Linked DNA regions of Oligoflexus sp.. The protein of the gene in region 1 interacts with the protein of each later gene in a pairwise test. Links are inferred from orthologs where the notes say so. Each region holds a gene or a part of one and is shown on either strand. Other genes may lie near its edges. The genes, in order: yhbY and rho.

The links.
Region 2: the proteins of yhbY (region 1) and rho interact in binary tests that used the Escherichia coli proteins (3 or more experiments, as listed by UniProt). The link is inferred for Oligoflexus sp. from one-to-one orthologs.

The regions. Positions count from the first base shown.
Region 1 is NZ_DASTAT010000010.1:26,695-37,264, reverse strand. Bases 3,497-6,389 are described here. They hold yhbY (ribosome assembly RNA-binding protein YhbY), read left to right. Parts: upstream 3,497-4,741; coding sequence 4,742-5,038; downstream 5,039-6,389. Other genes in these bases: VFO10_RS01225 (ATP-binding protein), read left to right, coding at 5,487-6,389; VFO10_RS01230 (hypothetical protein), read left to right, coding at 5,048-5,365; VFO10_RS01240 (hypothetical protein), read left to right, coding at 3,800-4,684; hisS (histidine--tRNA ligase), read right to left, coding at 3,497-3,668. Also shown: VFO10_RS01260 (hypothetical protein), read left to right, coding at 1-349; VFO10_RS01255 (aminotransferase class I/II-fold pyridoxal phosphate-dependent enzyme), read left to right, coding at 434-1,615; lspA (signal peptidase II), read right to left, coding at 1,612-2,262; more of hisS, read right to left, coding at 2,331-3,496; more of VFO10_RS01225, read left to right, coding at 6,390-8,909; VFO10_RS01220 (hypothetical protein), read left to right, coding at 9,063-9,761; VFO10_RS01215 (FG-GAP-like repeat-containing protein), read left to right, coding at 9,880-10,570.
Region 2 is NZ_DASTAT010000112.1:10,914-21,402, reverse strand. The notes cover bases 3,697-6,508. They hold rho (transcription termination factor Rho), read right to left. Parts: upstream 5,821-6,508; coding sequence 4,573-5,820; downstream 3,697-4,572. Other genes in these bases: VFO10_RS24695 (hypothetical protein), read left to right, coding at 6,339-6,508; rpmE (50S ribosomal protein L31), read right to left, coding at 4,297-4,497; prfA (peptide chain release factor 1), read right to left, coding at 3,697-4,187. In the rest of the region: VFO10_RS24730 (isoprenyl transferase), read right to left, coding at 1-266; VFO10_RS24720 (AI-2E family transporter), read right to left, coding at 1,112-2,203; prmC (peptide chain release factor N(5)-glutamine methyltransferase), read right to left, coding at 2,233-3,105; more of prfA, read right to left, coding at 3,102-3,696; more of VFO10_RS24695, read left to right, coding at 6,509-6,719; VFO10_RS24690 (carboxymuconolactone decarboxylase family protein), read right to left, coding at 6,739-7,137; 30S ribosomal protein S12 methylthiotransferase RimO, read right to left, coding at 7,153-8,496; VFO10_RS24680 (aminotransferase class IV), read left to right, coding at 8,594-9,490; flagellar assembly protein FliW, read right to left, coding at 9,494-10,027; carbon storage regulator CsrA, read right to left, coding at 10,114-10,416; flagellar hook-associated protein FlgL, read right to left, coding at 10,459-10,489. UniProt on the Escherichia coli protein: Facilitates transcription termination by a mechanism that involves Rho binding to the nascent RNA, activation of Rho's RNA-dependent ATPase activity, and release of the mRNA from the DNA template.

The DNA.
Region 1 (10,570 bases):
GTCCATCACGATCGAACAGAATGGGACTGTGATCGTGGAAATACAAAAGTATGTGCCCACGCCCTCGGTCGAGCGTCGGGTGCTCCTGCGCATGGGCAAGGAACTGACTGCCGCCATGCTGAAGGACATTCAGTCGATCAGCAGCGCGGAGCTGGTGGACACGGATGAAGGTCAGCCCTTCTGTGCGGACATCCCTGAGCTGCTCTTCACGGTCGTTCAGGGCAACCAAAAGATTGATATCGGCTATGATCGTGACTGCCACAAATTCCGTATGGCGAATTTTCACGGTTCGCAGATCGTCGATATGCTGAAAGACTTCCTGCAGCTCCATTACTACTCCCTGCGTTGAGTCTCTTGCGCCGCCGCTTGTTTTTCGGGACACTGAGGGGCGGGTCCGGTCACCCGCTCGCTCAACCCTTGCCCAGGACGTCTCATGCTCGCATCGCGTTGGCAGGCTTTTTCCAGTTCGATCTTCTCCAAAATGTCCCAGATGGCTGCCGCGCATCAGGCTGTAAACCTGGCTCAAGGCTTTCCCGATTTTGATGGACCCGCGGCTATCAAGGAAGCAGCCATTCAGGCAATCCGGGGGAACTTCAATCAGTACGCCCCCAGCACGGGGCTCGGAGAATTAAGGCGACAGCTCGCCAAAAGACAGGCCGAGCAGTACGGGCTCACCTACGACTTCGCCGGCGAGGTCACCGTTTTCTCAGGAGCCACGGAAGCCATCTTCTGCTGCATTATGGGCCTATGCGGACCCGGGGATGAAGTCCTGACCTTTGAACCCTTCTTTGATTGCTATCCCGCTGCCACTGCCATGGCTGGTGCTGTTTTGAAAACAGTTCCCCTGCGCGCCCCGGACTGGTCGTTTTCCGTCGATGAACTGCGCGCAGCCGTGACGAGCCGAACCAGGGTTCTGCTGCTCAACAGTCCGCATAATCCGAGCGGCAAGGTCTTCAATCGTCAGGAACTGCAAAGTCTCGCCGACCTGGCCCAGGAAAAAAATCTTATCGTGATCACCGATGAAGTCTATGAAGAGCTGTTTTTCACGCCGGCGCGGCATCTGCCGATCGCGCGTTTGAACGGCATGCGGGACCGCACGATCACCATTTCCTCGACGGCCAAGACCTTTAGCCTGACCGGCTGGAAGGTGGGTTTCACCTTCGCCGATAAAAAATTAACGGAACTCATCCGCATCCCGCATCAGTACACCGTCTTCTGTTCCGCCACACCGCTGCAGGCTGGCATGATCGCGGCCTATCAGCTGGGGCAGGACTATTATCTGGATTTCCGCGAGCAGTATACGCGGCGTCGCGATACGCTCCTCGGCATCCTTCGAAAACATGGCTTCACCTGCAAAGCGCCGGAAGGCACCTACTTCATCACCGCGGACTACAGTCAGATCCAGGATATTCCAGATATGGAATTCGCGGCCTGGCTGACGGAAAAAGTGGGTGTGGCCTGCCTGCCGATTTCGAGTTTTTATTTGGATGCGGAGAACGCGCGGAAGAATCTGCGACTCGTGCGCTTTGCGTTTTGCAAGGAAGTGGAGACTCTGGAGGAAGCTGGCCGTCGACTCGCGGAACGACTGCCGCGAGCCCTGGCCGAACGCACTTAACTTTTCACGATCACGGTTTCAGGCGGACTGTCAAAGTCCGCAATCAAAGGCTTGCGACGCAGGATCATTTCCAGGATGAAGGCGATGATGCCGACGTTGATGGCGATATCCGCGACGTTGAAGACCGCGAAGTCATGCCGCCAGCCGAAAATATTCCAGCCCACGGAAACAAAGTCGATGACGTAACCCTGAATGATGCGGTCGATGAAGTTACCGATGGCACCCGCCAGGATCATGACCAGACCGAAACGGGTCAGGTGAAAGTTGATCGGCAGGGTGCGCAGGTAAAAGGAAATGTAGACCACGCAGATCAAGGTCACGAGATAAAAGAATGGCACCCGAATGTTGTCGGGAAGGTTCGACAGCATGCTGAAGGCAGCGCCGCGGTTCCGCTCATACTGAAAATTCATGCGAATGAAAAAGGCGTTCTCTTCATAGGGCGCTTCAGGACGCCCCACAGACGCCACAGGAACGGTTCGGCTTTTGTGGATATCGAGGTTCGTGGGATGGGAGTAAGTCATCAGGCTGTTCTGAGCATGACGCTTGGTGACCTGATCGATGGCGATGGTCGACAAAAATATAAGCACCAGAGCGGCCGCGATCTGTTTGCCACGGACCGTTTTCAGAAAAGACATCGTCATAGCCATCTGAGAGAATTCCTTGTGTTGAGAACCCGATATTTCAAGTTATCCTATCATCACCCGGCGGCGCAAGCTCAGCTGAGCTGCGAAAGCTCTGTAAAGGCGTCGACCCAAGGCACGGACTTTCTTTCCTGACCGCTGGCGAGATCCTTGATGCTGACTGTTTTACTGGCCACCTCATCCCCGCCCAGAGTCAGAACGTACTGGTACTGGCGCTTGTCAGCAAACTTGAACTGATTGCCGAGTTTGCCTTCCTTCAGAGCAATGTCGGCCAGGACTCCCGCCGCGCGCAGTTCCGCGAGCAACTGAAATCCGTAGCTCCGACCCTCTTCACCGGCCAGTGCGATGAATACACCACGGCGGGTTTTATCATCAGCCAGGCCAAGCTGCTCCAGAGCGGCCAGCAGGCGATCGACGCCGATGGATCCGCCCACTCCTGCCAGTTCCTGGGTGGAAAAACGCGAGACGAGGCCGTTGTAACGTCCACCTGACGAGATGGAACCGAAACCATCCAGCCCATCAATCGTGGTTTCAAAGACAATCCCCGTATAGTAACCAAGGCCGCGGGCAATGCTGAGGTCCACCCGAACTTTGGCCTTGGTGTTTTGATAAAGCTTTTGCAAAAGTCCGGCGGTCTCTTCGAGTCGCTTGATCTCCTGCAGGGCGGGTGTTCCCGCAAGCAGTTCCTTCACCGGATTCAAATCGGTTTGACCCGAGGCATCACGTCCCTGCAAAACTTTCAGAAGGCGATCGGCGCCTGAAGCCTCCGAGCCTTCGATCTGCAGAATAAGGTCTTTGACCGCGGGCTCGCCGATTTTCGCGAGCTTATCGAGGGCGATCAACGTTCGATTTTCACCGCCGGCCACCAGCTGGGGCAGACAGGCTTTGATAAGAGCGGACAGAATAATGCGATGACCGATGGCCATCGTGAACGCACCGGGCACCAGCTCGACGAGGTTGCTCATGATGCACGACAGCACTTCCACATCCGCCGCCAGCGAATCGACGCCAATGATATCCAGATCCGCCTGGCAGAATTCGCGGTAACGGCCCTTCTGAGGTTTCTCGCCGCGCCACGAATTGCCGATCTGCACTTTTTTAAAGGGGAACACGAGTTCGGAATAATTTTCCGCCACGAAGCGCGCGAAGGGAACGGTCAAATCAAAGCGCAAAGCCACCATACGTTCACCGTGGTCTTCAAAGCGATAGACCTCTTTATCCGTATCGGTGCCGCCGGTTCCAAGCAGAGTTTCCGCATACTCAAGGACGGGGGTATCAATCGGCAAAAAGCCGGCCTGAAAGGCTTTCTGATAGATGCGATCCTGGATGCGCTTGCGGAGGCTGGCTTGCTGCGGCAGATAGTCACGGAAGCCTTTCAATTTACGCGGCGTGATTCGTTCTTGCGTGCTCAAACTGCTTGCTCCCTTTGGCTCTCTCAAGTAATAAGGCAAATGTGCGCGAACAACCGAGCAGGCGGACCGCAATGAAGAGAATCGCAACCTTACCCTCAGCTGTCTTCCCCCAGTCGTTTTTGAAGGGGCCGATGACGGCGCTTATCATAAGCTATTGTTTGGGATTTGCAACCGCTTCCCTGGCTCAAAATGAACCTGTGGCGCCGCTTTCAAGTTTGCTGAGCAAAACGACCAGCGGTTACGTTCCCGATGGTGTTTGGAAGATCGGACCCGAGACGGAATACGGGCTCACGCCCCGCATGGGAATCGGCGTGGATCTGCCGGCGTTCGTTGCGGGTGCCACCAATCTTTTCGCACGCGGTGAAGTGTGGCAGAACGGGCGGCAAAGTCTTTCGCTCGGCCTTGATCTGGTGCGCATGAACCGCGACTCGCTTTTTTGGGGCTCGCAGAAGGATAATTTCGCCAAACTCAATGTGACCGGTGTACGGCCCCGCCTTGTCTTCAGTCATGCAGTATCGGAGCGCCTGATCGTTCACAGTTCCTGGGAAGCTGGTTCAGGCAAGGGCGATGTCGAACTCAGTGACGATGGCAAACGCCGTCTTTGGAAGAAAAAGTATCCCGACGCCGACTATGATACGCGCGACGAGAACGGTCATCCCAGGCGTGAAGACGGCAGCCGTATGCATGAGAATTACAATATCACGCACCGCTCGCTTCTTCTGCAGTCCCTCCTGGGGCTCGCGCAGGAGCGTTTTGAACTGACTGGCGAAATTCAAAGGACCCCCACGGAAACCCTGGTGCTGGCCGCTCATGTGGCTCGCTTTGATCTGGCCGATCTGCGCGCCGATCGCTTTGGCTGCAGCCTCTCGCAGCAGTGGCGTGGCCCGAAAGTTGGCTTCCGCGTTGGGATTGGCGTTCTTTATCAGGTCGTGAGTGGCCGCGATCTGGATGACGAAAAGATTGATGATGGCCGTTTCCTGCCCACCGCGGATTTGGATTTTTTCGTGCTGCTTTAATCTTGCATTCTTGACGGGTTCGAGCTAAACCAAGGGTCCTTATCGAGGAACAAAGCGATGAAAAAACTTACAAGCAAGCAGATCAAATATCTTCGTGGACAGGCCCATCACCTGAATCCCGTGGTTATTATCGGCCAGTACGGCGTAACAGAAGCGGTTCTGCGTGAAGTGGAAACCACCCTGAATTACCACGAGCTGATCAAGGTGCAGATTCGCTGTGACGATCAGTTGGAACTGCATGATATGATGGGCCGCCTGACGGATGGCGTGAAGGCCACCCTGGTCCAGGTCATCGGTCACAAGGCCGTTCTTTACCGTCAAAGCGCGGAAAAGAAGATCAAGATTCCAGTCTAAGGAAATGCCATGGCGGACAAGCTGGTTTATGTGACAGGCAAAGGTTCGACTCGCAAGGACGAGAAAACCAAATCCTTTCAGCCGGCCGCTGGTCCGACCAAAATGCGTCTGGAAATGAAGGGTCGCGGCGGCAAAACCGTGACCGTCCTCTGGAATTTCCCCTTCACCGAAGACGAAGTCAAAGCCATCATCAAAACCATACAGCAGCGCTCAGCCTGTGGGGCCACCTTCAAGGACGGGCGCGCGGAATTTCAGGGCGATGTCAAAGACAAAGCTCTGGCTTATTTCCAGGAGCAGGGCTGGAAGCTCCAGCTGGCGGGCGGTTGATCGTCGAAGTCCCTGATTTTTCTGGCATAATCTTTCAAAATTACCTTCTTTTTTCGAAATCTCTTTATTATTTCATGAGGTTGCCGATCACCCAGGGAAGCTTTTTTACCCTGGATGTGGCATGCGCATTCTGCTCCTCATACTCTTTTTTATCCTGCCGCAGTCTCTGACGGCCGCGATCATTCGTGAGGCAGTGCAGGGTGAAGTGGACCTGCGTGACTGGAACGGCCGGGACGCGCTGCGAATCTATGGAGATTGGCGCTTTTTCCCGAACGAGCTGCTCGGGCCGGCCGCAGCGCGGGAGCGCTTTCATCAGCAAGGCGGAGGCTTTCTTAAACCAGGCCAGCCCTTCCGCGCTTTTACCGAAAGCAAAATATCCAATCTCGGCTTTGGATCCTATATGGTTCGGGTGCAAAGCCCCTGTCAGCGCTGTCGCGTATCCTTTGCTTTGCCGCAGGTTTATGTCGCGGGTCAATTGTTTGCGTTTGATGAAAACGCGGTGGATGACCTGCCCCTCCTGGAATTGGGCAAGGTGGCAACGGTACCGCTTCAGGAAAAACCTCAGATCAGCAGCATCCTGACTCCGGGTTTCGCCATTCATGATCAGGCATATTTTTATATCCTCATCCAGGTCAGTAACTTTCATTATTACTGGGGTGGACTCTGGCAGCCGCCCGCCCTTTATATCCAAGACGAAGGTTTTCCCCGCGGCGAACTCATGAATGCCATGGTCCTGCTCGGCATCATGCTCTTCTGCTTCGTGCACAGCGTCAGCCTTTTTCTGCGGCGCCCTGAAGACAAGGCTTCCCGCGAGCTGGCGATTTTTTCGAGCATCATGCTCGTGCGCAGCCTGACCTTTGCCGTGGGCGGACGCCTCGTTCTCTTCGATTCGCTATGGGGCTGGGAACTGATCTGGGATATCGTATACGTTACACTGGGCCTTTCCTCGGCCCGATTCTATCGCTTCACGGCCGCCTGTTTCCCTGAGCATGCCTCGGCCCGCTTCGCACGTATCAGCTGGATTTCAGCTCTGGCTCTGACCGGCATCTTCATCATCACAAGCACGCTGCAGATGGAATATCTGGTGATGCTGCTCTATGCCCATAGCCTCATCTGCGGCCTCGCCTGTCTTTGGATCGTGCTTCGCGCCGCCTTTCATAGAAAAGAAGGCGCTTACATCGCGCTCCTGGGCAACTGCGCGCTTTCCTTGAGCGGGATCACCAGCCTCTTCTGGTACCTTGGCAACACCACCTTTTCCGCCATGGGCATTGAAATAGGCACAGCCATCTTTATGATCTGTCAGACACAGATCGTGGCCAAGCGTTCCGCGACAGCCTTTCGCAGAGCCGAGGAATTGTCGCGGGAGCTTGAGGAAAAAGATCGGGCCCGCACGCTCTTCTTTCACAACACCTCGCATGAACTGCGGACGCCTGTGCACGGCATCCTGGGCTTTTTGAATCTGATCAGCAAGGGCCAGTACGGTCCCATCAGCGACCGGCTGCGGCTGCAGGTGCTGAAGATCACGCGTCTGACGGAATCGCTTCGGGATCAGGTCAACACCATCCTCGATCTTGCAAAATCCAAAAGGGGTGAGCTGCAGCTGCACGTTCAAAAATTCACTCTGGGCGAAGGGGTGCGGCGCATTCATGATATCGTGGATGGCCTGCGGCTCAAGCATCCCCAGGTGCAGTTCATCCTGCATAACCAGATCAATCTGGATCAGGTTTTCATGCATGATGCGGAAAAGATCGTCACCATCGTTCGCAACCTTCTGAGCAACGCCTTCAAGTTCGCGCGCAGCGATGCTGTGAATCAGGTGAAACTTCTGATGCAGACCGATGCCGAGGGTCTTTACTTCGAAGTGCATGACACGGGCATCGGCATTCCGACCGATAAGACCGCGCAGATCTTCGATGAATTCTCTCAGCTTCAGAATGATGCGCGCCGTTCCTATGAAGGCACCGGGCTTGGACTCAGCATCGTCCGGGATCTTCTGGAGCTCATGCATGGACGCATCGAGGTCAAATCCGCATTAGGCGAAGGCTCCACCTTCAAGATCTGGATACCGGAGCAGCGGGCGGCCGATCATCCCGCCCAGGAAACTCCGGTTTTGACGGCCCTTCCTGGGGCCGCTGCGGCTGAATCCATGGAGACGGAGAGCGGTGGGGCAGGCGGCATCACGCTTCTTGCGAATCCCGCGCGCTTCACCATACTCGTGATCGACGACAACGAGCTGAACTGTGAAGTGGTTCAGGATCTTTTGCAGAGCGATGGCTATCGGGTGATGATCGCGACCGGCGGCAAGGACGGGATCCATCAGATTGAAGTCCTGCATCCGCATCTGGTTCTCCTCGATCTTATGATGCCCGACGTGTCCGGCGAAGATGTGATGAAATATGTGAAAAGCCAGGACAGGCTGCGCGAGATTCCGATCATTCTGATCACCGCGCGCGCCAATGAAGAGGACAGGCTGCTCGGCCTCGGGCTCGGTGCTGATGATTACCTGGCCAAGCCTCTGGTGCCGGATGAATTGCGCCTGCGCGTCCGGAACATCCTCGTGCGCTATGACGACAATCATCGACTCGCCATGCAGGAGTATCAGGATCGCATGTCCCAGCTGGGCGAGGTTGTCGGCGATCTGGCCCGGGAATGGCACAGCATTCATCAACGCGTGGCCGAGGATCTGCGACAGCCTGAAGAAAGAGTGCAGAAGGTCGGTCGTCTTCTGCCGCTGCCGCCCATGCAGCGGGATCTTCTGGTGAAGCAGCTTTGTCAGAAAAACGAGGGGCGCCCCACCCAGGAGCTTTTGGATATCCTGATGCCGCCCAACCCTGATCATCCCGGAAGCCAGGAACTGCTTTATCTCCGAACATTGATCAGCAAGCTCCCCTTATCTCATGAACAGGCCAAAGGCCTCTGGCGCAGCATGGGTCAGCTGTCCGTCCCGGAAATGCAGGAGGTCAGTGAAATGCTGCACCTCTGCCAAAGCTATCTGCATCTCGCCGAAGCCGCGGGGCATAGCCGGGAGCTTATGGAAAGCATACTGGCTTTCAGTCGCCAGGAAATGGATGAGCACATCATTGATCTGAAGCAAACAGTGGACCGCACCTGGAGCCTCCTTCGCAATCGCGCGGGGCGCCTGGGCATTGACATGCGGATGGATCTGAGGCCGATGACAGTCTTCTCGGTCAGTTCCCACATCCAGCATATTCTGCTGTGCCTCATCAATAACGCCATGGACGCTGTCGCGGATCTGCCGATTGATGAACGCTGGATCCAAATCTCATTGAACGTGGACCCGCATACGAGGCAGGTCGGAATTCATGTCAGCAATGGGGGCCAGCCTCTGAGCGCTCACGTGTGCGAGCATCTTTTCGAGCGCGGCTTCACAACCAAAGGTGAGACGGCCAAAGGCATAGGCCTTTTCATTTCCCAGCGTCTCGCCCGCCAACTGCAGGGTGATCTTTCCTATCGGAATGAATCCGGCCACACCACTTTCGTTCTGATTCTGCCGCCCGGTCATCGGGTTTCGCTCGCCGGCTGACCAGTTTCCCAACACACTGTCGAACAGAGTTTGGACAGAGCGCAGCCCTTGCGAGGCCAAGTCCTTGTCTTCCGGAACGTCGTAAGGTGGCCCATTTCTTGCAAAATATTACAGCATATAAAGATTCAAGAGCTGCACACTGGGAGAAACAACATGCTTCATCGTAACCTTGTCCTTGGTCTGGTTCTCGCACTGGCTGTATCCTGCGCTAAGAAAAGCAGCTCTTCCGAAGAATCAACTCCCGAGCAGGCGACGGCCGATCAAGCCACGGATAAGGGCGCAGCGCCAGCGGAAGAAACCGCGGTGGATGGTCCCACCACCGATCCCGCGTTTCTCGTCGGCAAATGGGTCAGCGATTGTGTCAACCAGCCTGGCTTTCTGCAGGCCAGCGTTGTCGTGCAATATGATTTCACCGCCGATGGCAACGCCAGCTCCAAGGTGATCTCCTATGCCGGTGCCAACTGCACCAAGCGTTTCACCAAGGCCGATGTGGATGCTATCAAGACCCAGATCAATGCCGATCGCGCGATTCAATCGCCTCCCGCCGCACCTTTGAATGCCGCGGAACTTGCTGAACTGGATGCTCTTTGGTTTCCACCCCTGAATGCATTCACCTTCAAACTCGGCAAGACGCTGATCGACCAGACCGTGGAGATGAACTACTCGCAGAAAATCGGCGATCAAACGATCAATACCTATGTCACCATCTTTGTCGAAGAAAATAACCTCTACTTTGCCGAAGTTTGCCGGAAAGACGATCTTGACAACGGCCGCTGCAATCAAATCGTCGGCGACAGCGTGAAGAACCGGGCCCGCGACATGACCAACGCGATTCCCTTCCACAAAATGTGATTTTTAGCAATTCAATCCAGAACGCGGGATTCCACTCCACCCTTTCAGGGGGCGGGGTGCGGATCCCTGCGTTCTTTGCTACAATTGGGGGACCATAAAAAGCTTAGGAGATGGAACCGTGCTGACTCACAGGATACGCTTCATCCTGGCCACGCTCGCGGTGGTCACACTCGTCGTCACCTTTGGGTATTTCTCGCGCTACCCGGACCTCAATAGGAAGGCCATGGTCGCCGAGAATCATAGCGTGGCCGATACCATTGCCATGTGGCCCATTTTAAAAGTCACGGCCAATGATCCTTTATGGAAAAAAATCGCCTATACGACAGTGAACTGGACCAATGATAATAAAAAAGGGATGGCGTTCGGCATAGCCCTGGCCGCGCTTTTGTCCTGCTGGCTCAGTTATCTTCAGTTCAATCCGGGTGGGCGCTTTCGGAGTGCCTTCTACGGAATGATTCTGGGTTCCCCGCTCGGTGTCTGCGTAAACTGCGCGGCGCCCGTCTTCAAAGGAGTTCTGCGTTCCAGGCGCATTGAAATGGCTTTGGCTCTGATGTTCGCATCACCGACTTTGAACGTCGTGGTGCTGACGATGGCTTTCTCGCTCCTACCCTTTTATATGGCCGTCACCAAAGTCCTCTTTAATTTGGCTGTCATCATGATCGGAGTTCCCCTGCTCGCACGCTGGCTGCAGGATGCTCCGGTCAAGGATCTTCAGCAGCTCGAAAGCCGACTCGCGGCGGAATCCTGCGCTGTGCCCGTCAAGGAATCTTTCGTCTCAGGCTTCGTCGGACTTTTGAAAGACTTCTGGC
Region 2 (10,489 bases), on another replicon or contig:
ATTTCCTGTTTGAGATAGGAAACGAGCAGAGAGAACAGCGCATTGACTTCTTCAGCCGGTCTTCGCCAGTTTTCCTCGCTAAACGCATAAAGGGTCAAAACTTTCACGCCGGCATTGCCAGCAGCTTCGACCACATCACGCACCCGCTGCGCGCCACTTTGATGACCATAAACCCGGGCCTGACCCTGCCCTTGAGCCCAACGGCCATTGCCATCCATGATGATGGCCACATGTTCAGGGACTTTTGCTTGACTCAGCCGACTCATCGATCGATATAGCCCTATCTCTGGCTAATTCCCGTGAGCTTTTCAACTCCACGAGAATATGTTACTCGACACACGCGGAAACAGTTCCATTATCATAAACCCAGGATTTTCCCAAGGCTGGACTTCAGGTTGAACCGGAAAGGACGCCCCTTTGATCCCATCACATACCGAAAGCCCGAGCGGCAAGCTCATAATGGCAGCCAATGCTCTTGGAAACCCAAACGATATTCCCCTGCGCAGTTTGGAAGCTTTGCGGACAGCCGACCTCATCGTCTTCGAAGAGGACAAGGTTGCCCGACAAACACTCAAGGCCGCTTCCATCCATCGTGACTACCTTCGTTTGACAGAGCATCTCGAACTCGACACCATTGATGCCGTCAAAAAAGCTCTGAAATCCGGTCAGACCGTGGTGTTCATGAGCGACCAAGGCACTCCCACTTTGGCTGATCCGGGCAATAAGCTGCTCGAAGTCGCCTACGCGGCCGGCGCCCATGTCTCACCCATACCCGGTCCCAGTTCTGTGACAGCCGCCCTTTCGATCTGTCCATTTCTCAATGGACCCTTTCTCTATCTAGGCTTCCCGCCACGTGAGCCCGAGGAACGCGATGCCTGGCTTTCGCATTACAGTCAGGTGGAATTCCCTTTGGTCATCCTGGATACACCTTACCGCCGTCCGGCGCTGATAGCCAGCTGTATGAAAGTATTAGGAAACGATCGGCGCTCGCTGCTCGTCTTTGATATCAGCGGCCCCGAAGAGGCCGTGCATCTTGACAAGCTGGAAAACCTGGCCAGCATCGAAAAGGACAAGACGAATTTTGTGTTGGTGATCGCGCCGAGTTCCGCGGCTAAGAGGGCGGCAGGCGATAAAATGGTGAGTTTTGTAAGTAAGGCAGACAAATCTGCAAAGCCACCACAGAGGCCGCCACAATCGGGACCGCGAGGAGGACACCCAAAAGGCCGAACCAGTGACCAAAAGAGAAAACCGAAGCGATAACGATAATCGGATGCAGTCCCGCGCGATCACCGATGATGCGCGGGGTGATGATCATGCCGTCGAGTGATTGCACCACGGCAATGACGATCAGAACGCCGATGAAAACCGCAATGCCGCTGCCCTGCGTCATGATCACAATGGAACTCAGAATCAGGCCGACGAAGACATCGAAGTAGGGAACCACGCGGCAGATTCCGGCGATCGCACCGATGGCGATGCCCGAGGGCAGATCGATCAGACTGAAGCCAGCCATATAAAAGATGCTCAGAACAAACGCGACCAGGAACTGACCCTTCACCACCGCGCGCAGCACGGTATCAATCCGGGCCACGAACACCCGCATCAGAGGATGCAGATCCTTCGGCGTCCAGTTTTTCACAAGGCTCCTGATATCATCCTTGTCGGCCAGCATCATATAGGTGAAGAGCGGAATCATAGCCAGGTTGAAGGCCCATTCCAAAACCTTGGGCGTGCGGGAGAAGACGCCCTGCATGGTATCCGACGCGCCCATCACGTGCTGCAGAAGGTTCATCTTGCGAAAGCCGGCCTCGATGGTTTCATCCGGGACGATCTTCGAATGCCGGGCCCAGTCGATCAAAGGTTTGGCCAGGCGTTCGGCATAGGCCATCGCATCCGGCACCATCTGCACGATATTCAGCAGCTCCTGATAGATGTAAGGAATGCCGAGCACCGCACCGAGCGTACAGATCGTCACCACAAGGAAAATCAAAATCCCGACCAGCGTCTTGCGCGTGACGGGGAGGATCTCGCAAAGATAATTGATACCGGGAGCCGCGATGTAGGAGATGATCGCGCTCGTCACGAGTCCGATCATGATGGAGCGGTAAAGATAGGCCAAAAGCATAAGGACTGTGCCGGCACCGAGGCACAGGAACAGAAAACGTCGAAACAGGGGCCAGGAGTACTGCTGCTGATCGACCATCGCTCTTTACAGCCTTCCTAAACGGGAGCTTATGTGAGAGGAGCTGTTCCAGTAATCACGCGATCCAGTCCTGCCAGATCCTGATGAACGGCAATGTCCTGCCAGCCTGATTCCTCTAATAACAAGCATACATCAGAAGCCTGTCCGGAGCCGATTTCAAGGAAAATTTTGCCGCCTTTGCGAAGACTCTGGGCAGCCTTCCGCGCGAAGGTCCGATAAAAAATCAGTCCGCTTTCCTCGGCAAAAAGTGCCAGGCTCGGCTCAAAGCGAACCACGGACACCGGCAGCTCGGAACGTTCAGACGCCGCGATATACGGGGGATTGGAGGCTATGAAATCAAAGCCGTGAAGGCAGGCCGACCAGCTTGCATCCTTCAGAGCATCACGCTGCTCCAAGGTCACCGGCGCAGAAAGTTTTTCGGCGTTCTTTGCCGCGACGCTCAAAGCCTCGTGACTGACGTCCCAGGCTTCCAGGTTCCACTGCGGCCGCGCTTTTTTCAGACTGATCGCAATGCAGCCGGTCCCGGTTCCCACATCAAGGCCTGTGAGCTGGCTGTCGTCCGGGAAACTTTTCAGAAGGATTTCAACCAGGTGCTCGGTTTCCGGGCGCGGAATCAGGGTCGCCGGGCCGACGGAAAATTCATGGCCATAAAATTCCTTCCTGCCCAGGATATAGGCCACCGGCTCACCCAGGGAACGCCGCCGGATGCGATCGCGAAAGGCGCTGCGTTCCTCGTTATTCAAAGGCTTATGATGATCCAGATAAAGATCAAGTCGGCGACAGGCCAGGACATCACTGAGCAAAAGTTCGGCATCCAGCCGGGCGCTCGGTGAACCCTTTTCCTTGAGAAAGGGAATCGACCAGTCGATCACATCCTTGATGGTCCAGATCTGTTGGCTCATGATACGCCTTGCACCTTATCGAGTTCATTTTTAAGAAGTTCGGTCTGATGATAGGCTGCCAGAGCATCGACGATCTCCGCAAGGTCTCCTTCCATCACCTCACTCAATTTATAAAGAGTCAGGTTGATGCGATGGTCGGTCACGCGACTTTGCGGGAAGTTATAGGTTCGAATCCGTTCACTGCGGTCGCCGGAACCGACCTGGCTTTTCCGGTCGGCGCTGATGGCGTCGGCCTGCTCCTTCTGGGCTTTTTCCAGAAGGCGGGAGCGAAGAACCTTCATGGCTTTTTCACGGTTTTTGATCTGGGAACGCTCGTCCTGGCATTCCACGACAAGGCCCGAGGGCTTATGCAGAATGCGCACGGCCGAGTCGGTGGTGTTCACGTGCTGACCGCCCGCACCTGAGGAACGGCAAAGAGTGATTTCCAGATCCTTCGAGTCGATCGGCACATCATCCACTTCATCCGCTTCAGGCAGGATCGCCACGGTGCAGGCACTGGTATGAATACGGCCCTGGGCTTCGGTCGCCGGGACCCTTTGCACGCGGTGCACGCCGGATTCAAATTTCAGGCGGCGGTAAACCTTGTCACCCTTGATCAGGATGATGGCTTCCTTATAACCCCCGGTGGCCGATTCGGTCACCGACATGAGTTCGGTCTTCCAGCCGCATTTATCGGCAAAACGCGTATACATTCGCAGAAGATCAGCGGCGAACAGCGAGGCCTCCTCGCCACCCGTTCCGGCCCGGACTTCCACGATCACGTTGCGATCGTCGTTGGGGTCCTTCGGCAGCGTCAGGATCTGAAGCTCTTTTTCCACTTCCACCAAACGCAGTTCCAGGGTTTCGAGTTCTTCCTTGGCCATGGCGCGCAGTTCGGCATCCGGCTCTTCATTGAGCATCAGCTTCGCGGCATCACGATCGCTCTTGAGCTTTTTATATTCGCGGTAGGCGGCGATGATTTCCGCGTAACCGGCCCTTTCGCGGGAAAGTTTGGTGATCTCAGCCCCACTCAGTCCATCGCGGGACATCAGGCTGTCGATTTCCACAAAGCGGAATTCAATGGATTCAAGTTTATCGTACATTGGGGACTGAGCCTCCTGCTTGCCGTCGGTTCAAAAAGCGAAGCCCAAACCCTCTCCGACCAGATAGGGCCTTGGAGAGACTTTGGGCTGCCAAAACGCGGCGCAGAGATTAGCTGCGAGCGTATTTCTTCTTGAACTTCTCGATACGACCGGCGGTATCCATCAGCTTCTGCTTGCCGGTGAAGAAGGGGTGGCAGCTGCTGCAGATCTCGACGTGGATTTCTTTTTTCACCGAGCGGGTTTCGAATTTGTTACCGCAGGCGCAGATAACATTGGAAACCTGATAGTTCGGGTGAATTTCCTTTTTCATACTCAATTCCTTCCGCGCATCAAACCAGCCCTAGATGCTTCGCCAATCGAGCATCCCATGGGCTGGTGCTTTTGATTAACCGTTCATGGATTCCAGGAAGTCCTGGTTGGTGTTGGTCTTCTCCATCTTATTCAGAAGGAATTCCATAGCATCCACCGTGTTCAGAGGCTGCAGCAGTTTCCGCAGAATCCACATGCGGTTGAGCACGTCTTTAGGCAAGAGCAGCTCTTCCTTACGAGTCCCGGACTTGTTGATGTCCATCGCAGGGAACACGCGTTTTTCCGCCAGTTTGCGGTCCAAAACGAGTTCCATGTTACCCGTACCTTTGAATTCTTCGAAGATCACCTCGTCCATACGCGAGCCGGTATCCACAAGGGCCGTCGCGATAATGGTCAAGGAACCGCCGTCCTCAATATTCCTGGCTGCGCCAAAAAATCTTTTTGGTTTGTGCAGCGCGTTGGAATCTACACCACCTGAAAGAATCTTTCCAGAGGGAGGTACAACAGAGTTATAGGCTCGGGCCAGACGGGTAATCGAATCGAGCAGGATAACTACGTCATGTTTGTGTTCAACCAGACGTTTCGCCTTCTCGATCACCATCTCAGCCACTTGGACGTGGCGCTGGGCAGGCTCATCAAAGGTCGAGGAAATAACCTCACCCTTCACCGAGCGTTCCATGTCCGTCACTTCTTCGGGGCGTTCGTCGATGAGGAGGACGATCAGGATGGCTTCCGGATGGTTCTTCTCGATCGAGTGAGCAATATTCTGCAGAAGAACGGTTTTACCGGTCCGCGGAGGGGCCACGATCAGAGCACGCTGGCCTTTACCGATCGGACACATGATGTCGATGATACGGGTCGAATAGTTCGAGCCGCCCACTTCCATCTTGAATTTCTGCATGGGATAAAGCGGGGTCAGGTTGTCGAACAGGATCTTATCGAAACCTGGATCCGGAGCCGCGCCGTTCACCGCTTCCACTTTCAAGAGAGCAAAGTAGCGCTCGCTGTCTTTCGGCGGACGAATCTGACCCGAAACCGTATCACCGGTTCTCAGGTTGAAACGACGAATCTGCGAAGGCGATACATAAATATCATCAGGACCTGGCAGGTAGTTGTAATCCGGTGCGCGGAGGAAGCCAAAGCCGTCAGGCAGAGTTTCCAGGACGCCCTCACCGTAAATCACACCGCCGCGTTCCGACTGAGCCTGCAGCAAAGCGAAGATCAGATCCTGCTTGCGCATGCTGCTCGAGCCTTCGACGCCCAGTTCACGTGCGAGTTTGTTCAGATCGGAAATCCTGCGCTCTTTCAGCTCCTTCAGGTTGATGTCCACCTGTCCATGGGTCGTTCCAGGAGTGGACGTACCATTGGATGAGGCGTTGGCTGGAGTGATGGTCACAGGTTGAGTCTCGGGCAGAGCTTCTTCGGATTCGCTCTTTTCGACTTTCGCAGCTGTCGCGCGCTTCTTGGTAGCTGCCGCCGATGCCGATTTTTCCCTTTCTGTCATTGGATAAGCTCTCTTAAAAAAAAGGTGGGTAGTGAAACTTGAACTATGGGTTGGATAAAAAAGCCGTGAGAAAAGCTCCAGGCGATATCGAAAACTTATTCAGCATAAGTCATTTTTTTAGAGAAGAAAAAAAGACGGAAATTGGCAGGTTAAACGATTTTGAAAACAGATGCCTTTTCCTTATAATGTTGGATATTCCATTCCTGCTTATTTGTCAATTGCAAATGCCCTGCCCTGAGGCCCTGGCTCACCCTGGATAGGCAGAAAGCGCCAGCTTTGGTACAATTAAGGCAGATGATACCCAGCACAGACAACCCCCATCAAGCGATGAGAGCCCCATGAAAAGCATCGTGTCCTTCACCGCTTTAGCGGTCCTGGCATGGAGCACCGCTTCGTCTCCGGCGCGTGCTCAAATGGTTTCCACCGAGGAAAGATTTCAGGATCTCTTCGTCACCGCAGGCTACGGAACGGCGTTCGGTGCCGCGTTTGGCGCTGCTCTTTTGAGCTTTCAATCCCAGCCGAGCCAGAACCTGCGCCTTGTCGCAATCGGCGCGTCCGTTGGCTTTATCGGCGGCAGCCTGATTGGGTCCTATGTAATTTTCACCCCGGTCTTCAACGAGGCACAGAACGGACCCAGGACCGAGAGTCTTTGGGCTCAGGAGTCGCAGAAACTGCGCCTGTCCGGCCTCCAAGCGGAGTGGACGGTCTTGCGTTTTTAGGACCGTCCTGCGTTTTTAATCAGCTATAGAGTTCCTGCAAAAGTGCATACGCACGGCGAAGGTGTGGAATCACAATCGTACCACCGACTACAGTGGCAACGTTGATGGATTCTTCCTGCTCCTCGCGTGTGCAACCCAAACGCCAGGCCTGAATCACATGATAGTTGATGCAATCATCGCAACGCAGAGTTGCCGATGCCACCAGTCCCATGAGCTCCTTGGTCTTGGCCGGCAGAGCCCCTTCCAAATACGCATTGGTATCGACGTTGTAGATGCGCTTCAGAAGCTTGTTATCCGCTTCATTCACAATGCCATTCAATCGGCTGCGCTCATCCAAGAACTCGGCCGCGAGTGGGCTTTTGGCCTTGGCTTCGGCTTCCGAAAAAATATATGTCGGTTCTAAAGCTGACGTCTTCATGCGCACCTCGAAACATCAATCCACTATTTTTCCGACCAGATCGTAGTCATGGGCCTCAGTGATGCGGACCATCTGGATCGTGCCGGGTTTGAAATCACCTTCGTTGATATAGACGACGCCGTCGACTTCGGGGGCCTGGATCGACAGGCGACCTTCGGCGAGCAGCTCGGACTCCTCGGAAAGACCTTTCACCAGAACGGGAAGGGTCTGCCCGACAAATTTCTGCATGTTCTCCCGCGACAGTTCCTTCTGGAGTTCCATGATCTCCGCCTGGCGACGGGCCTTCACTTCCTCGGGAACCTGATTCGGCATACGGCCAGCGACTGTACCCTCTTCCTGGGAATAAATGAAGCAGCCCAGGTGTTCAAAGCGCATTTCTTCGACGAATTCTTTCAGTTCCAGGAACTGCTCTTCCGTTTCGCCGGGGAAGCCCACCATCACCGAGGTGCGGATGGCGATGCCCGGAACACGTTCGCGCAGGCGGGTAAAGGCCTGGCGCAGATCATGGCGCGTCACGCCGCGATTCATCTTTTGCAAGATCTCATCGCTCGCATGCTGAACGGGAATATCGAGGTATTTGCAGATCTTCGGATGATTCGCGAAGAATTCGACGAATTCATCACTGATGTTTTCGGGGTATACATAGAGCAGACGGATCCACTCGATGCCCTCGATCTCGACCAGCTGGCGCAGAAGCGGCAGAAGGTCCGACTCACCCCAGTCGCGACCATAGGCGGCCAGGTCCTGGGCGATCAGATTGATTTCCTTCACACCCTGATCCGCGAGGTTCTTCACTTCCTGCACCACATTCGGAATGGGGCGGGAGCGGAGTTTGCCGCGGATCGCAGGGATGATGCAGAAGGCGCAGTTGTGCTGACAGCCTTCGGCGACTTTCACATAAGCCGCCGATGCGGACAGGGTGTTTTTCTTGGGCAGGGAACCATCGTAAAGGTAATGCGTGCGCTTGGCCTTCACAGTCCCTTGGGGAAGTTCCTCGTTCAGGAAGTTGGCGATCTGAGGAAATTCATCGGTTCCCACGAAGAGGTCAACTTCAGGCAGGCCTTCGACCAGCTGCTTTTTATAGCGCTGGGTCAGGCAGCCTGCGACGACCAGTTTCATATCGGGTTTGGTTTTTTTAATCTCGGCCGCTTCGAGAATGGTTTGCACACTCTCCTCTTTCGCCGCCTCGATAAAACCACAGGTATTGACGATTATCGTATCCGCTTCCTCGGCATCGTCCGTCACCGACCATTGGTCGGCCAGCATGGAACCCAACATCACTTCTGAATCGACCCGGTTGCGCGCGCAGCCTAGTGAAATGAGATGGACTTTCCGATTTTGGGAAGTTATGACTTCCATATTCTGCTGACTCCTTTTGGCAAGTCTATGCTGGAGGGCTTTAGTGACAGGGCCTGCTTTAGCTAGCACCAGGGGCCAAAAACCGCAAGGATAAAGTATGGCTGGACTTGTTTCGGTGAATGGTCAAGTGAGAGAGGCCGCAGAAGCCTTTATCCCCGCGCAGGATCGGGGTTTTCTCTTCGGTGACGCCGTCTATGAAATGATTGCCGCGCGCGAGGGACGCTTGATTGATTTTGCGGCCCATGTGGCCCGTCTCCGGCGGGCGGCCGGGAAAACCCGGATTCCCATGCCCTGGACCGATGCCGAGCTGCGCTTTGAGTGCGAACATCTGCTTGGTCTTGCGAAATTTCCCCACGCAGCTCTGCGCGTTATGATCACGCGCGGCACGAGCGGGACCTTGCGGGTTGAACCGGGAATGCAGCCGAACCGCTATATTTTCTGTGCTCCTGCTGCCCTGCCCGCCCCCGCTCAGTATGAAACCGGCCTTCAGCTGAAGACCAAAAAGCACCCCCTGAATCCACGCGGCGAGCAGCTGAAATCCCCGTTCTATCTGCATGCGGCCACGGCCCAGGTCGAGGCGCAGGCCGAAGGTTATGATGATGTCCTTTGGATGAACGCAGATTCCGAATTTACGGAGACGGGCAGCGCCAATATCTTTCTGATCAGTCGCGACGGGGACCTTGTGGAGATTGCGACACCGCCCCCTAGCGCCGGCATTTTATGCGGCATCACTCGGGCGCGGGTCATCGAACTTTTGGAACGCAGCCAGATCCCAGTGACTGAGCGCAGCCTGACCCTTGACGAACTGCCTCGCTTTGATGAAGGCTTTGTCACGTCCAGTTTACGTGGACCCTTCCCCATCAGCCGCATCGACAAGCATCGACTGCATAGCACAAGGCCCCAGGCCGTTTTTCAGCATATTCTAAGGTTGTATCGAAGCTGGGAAAGTCATGAAGGAGAAGGTGATCAGGGGGAAGGTTCCCCCCTGAACTGAGGCTTATTTCTTTTCCGCTTTACTGACCTGAGGCTCGGCTTTCTGCTCACGGGCCTGATCAATAACATTCTGCAGAGACTGCTGTTCGGCGTTGGCCGAATGCTTGCGCATCTCTTCCATAATATTATGACGGGTCGTGTATTCCGAATTGTTCAGAATCACCTGACGACCCTTGCGGTTCTTCAGATTGAAAATTACGGGGGCCTTGAGGTTCGCCGTCATCTTCTGCGGATCGCTCGGCATGGTGATAATCACCGAAACCACCGCGTCCTCTTCCGTTTCGATCTCCAGATCCCCGACCTCGGCCTCATTCACTTCCACCAGATAATCCGGCTTGAAGAGCATGGGGTTGATCATGACGAAGGCGATCGCGCCGTCTTCCAGTGATTGCAACCATTTGAAGGGCGAATCCTGATCGTGATCCAGAAGCACGTACTGTTTCAGTTCGGGAAAGCCGATGATGCCGGAGGGAAGGGTGATCACGTCCTTCTCATCGATCTCTATATCACCGAATCTGGTGGTCTTAACCTTGATCAAGGCTCTTCTCCTCGGTTGCTGCAGTCGCACGTAGGGGTCGTGTTACTAGTGTAGCCTAAGTTTATCAGGTCAACAAGGATTCAGTCCTAGGACTTCTTAGGGTCCGTTTTCCGGGCGACCCGGGTCACCTTTTTCAAGGGCGAGGCGGTATTTTGTATGTCCGTGTCCCCAAACATTTCGGCAGCCTGCTCCACGCTGTCGACTTCGGTGGTCGAGGCCTGGCGGTTTTCATCCTGGATCCGCTGATAGACTTCCTCGCGGTGAACCACTGTGCTGGGACTCGCCTTGATGCCAAGACGGACCTGTTTGCCTTTGATCTGCATGACCACGATTTTGATGTCGTCGCCGATCGAGATTCCCTCGCCGACCTTTCGCGTTAGAACAAGCACCTTTAAACCCTCCCTGGCATGAGGCGCGATACCTTAACTGGATTACTGCAAGAAATTCATCAATGACGGTTGC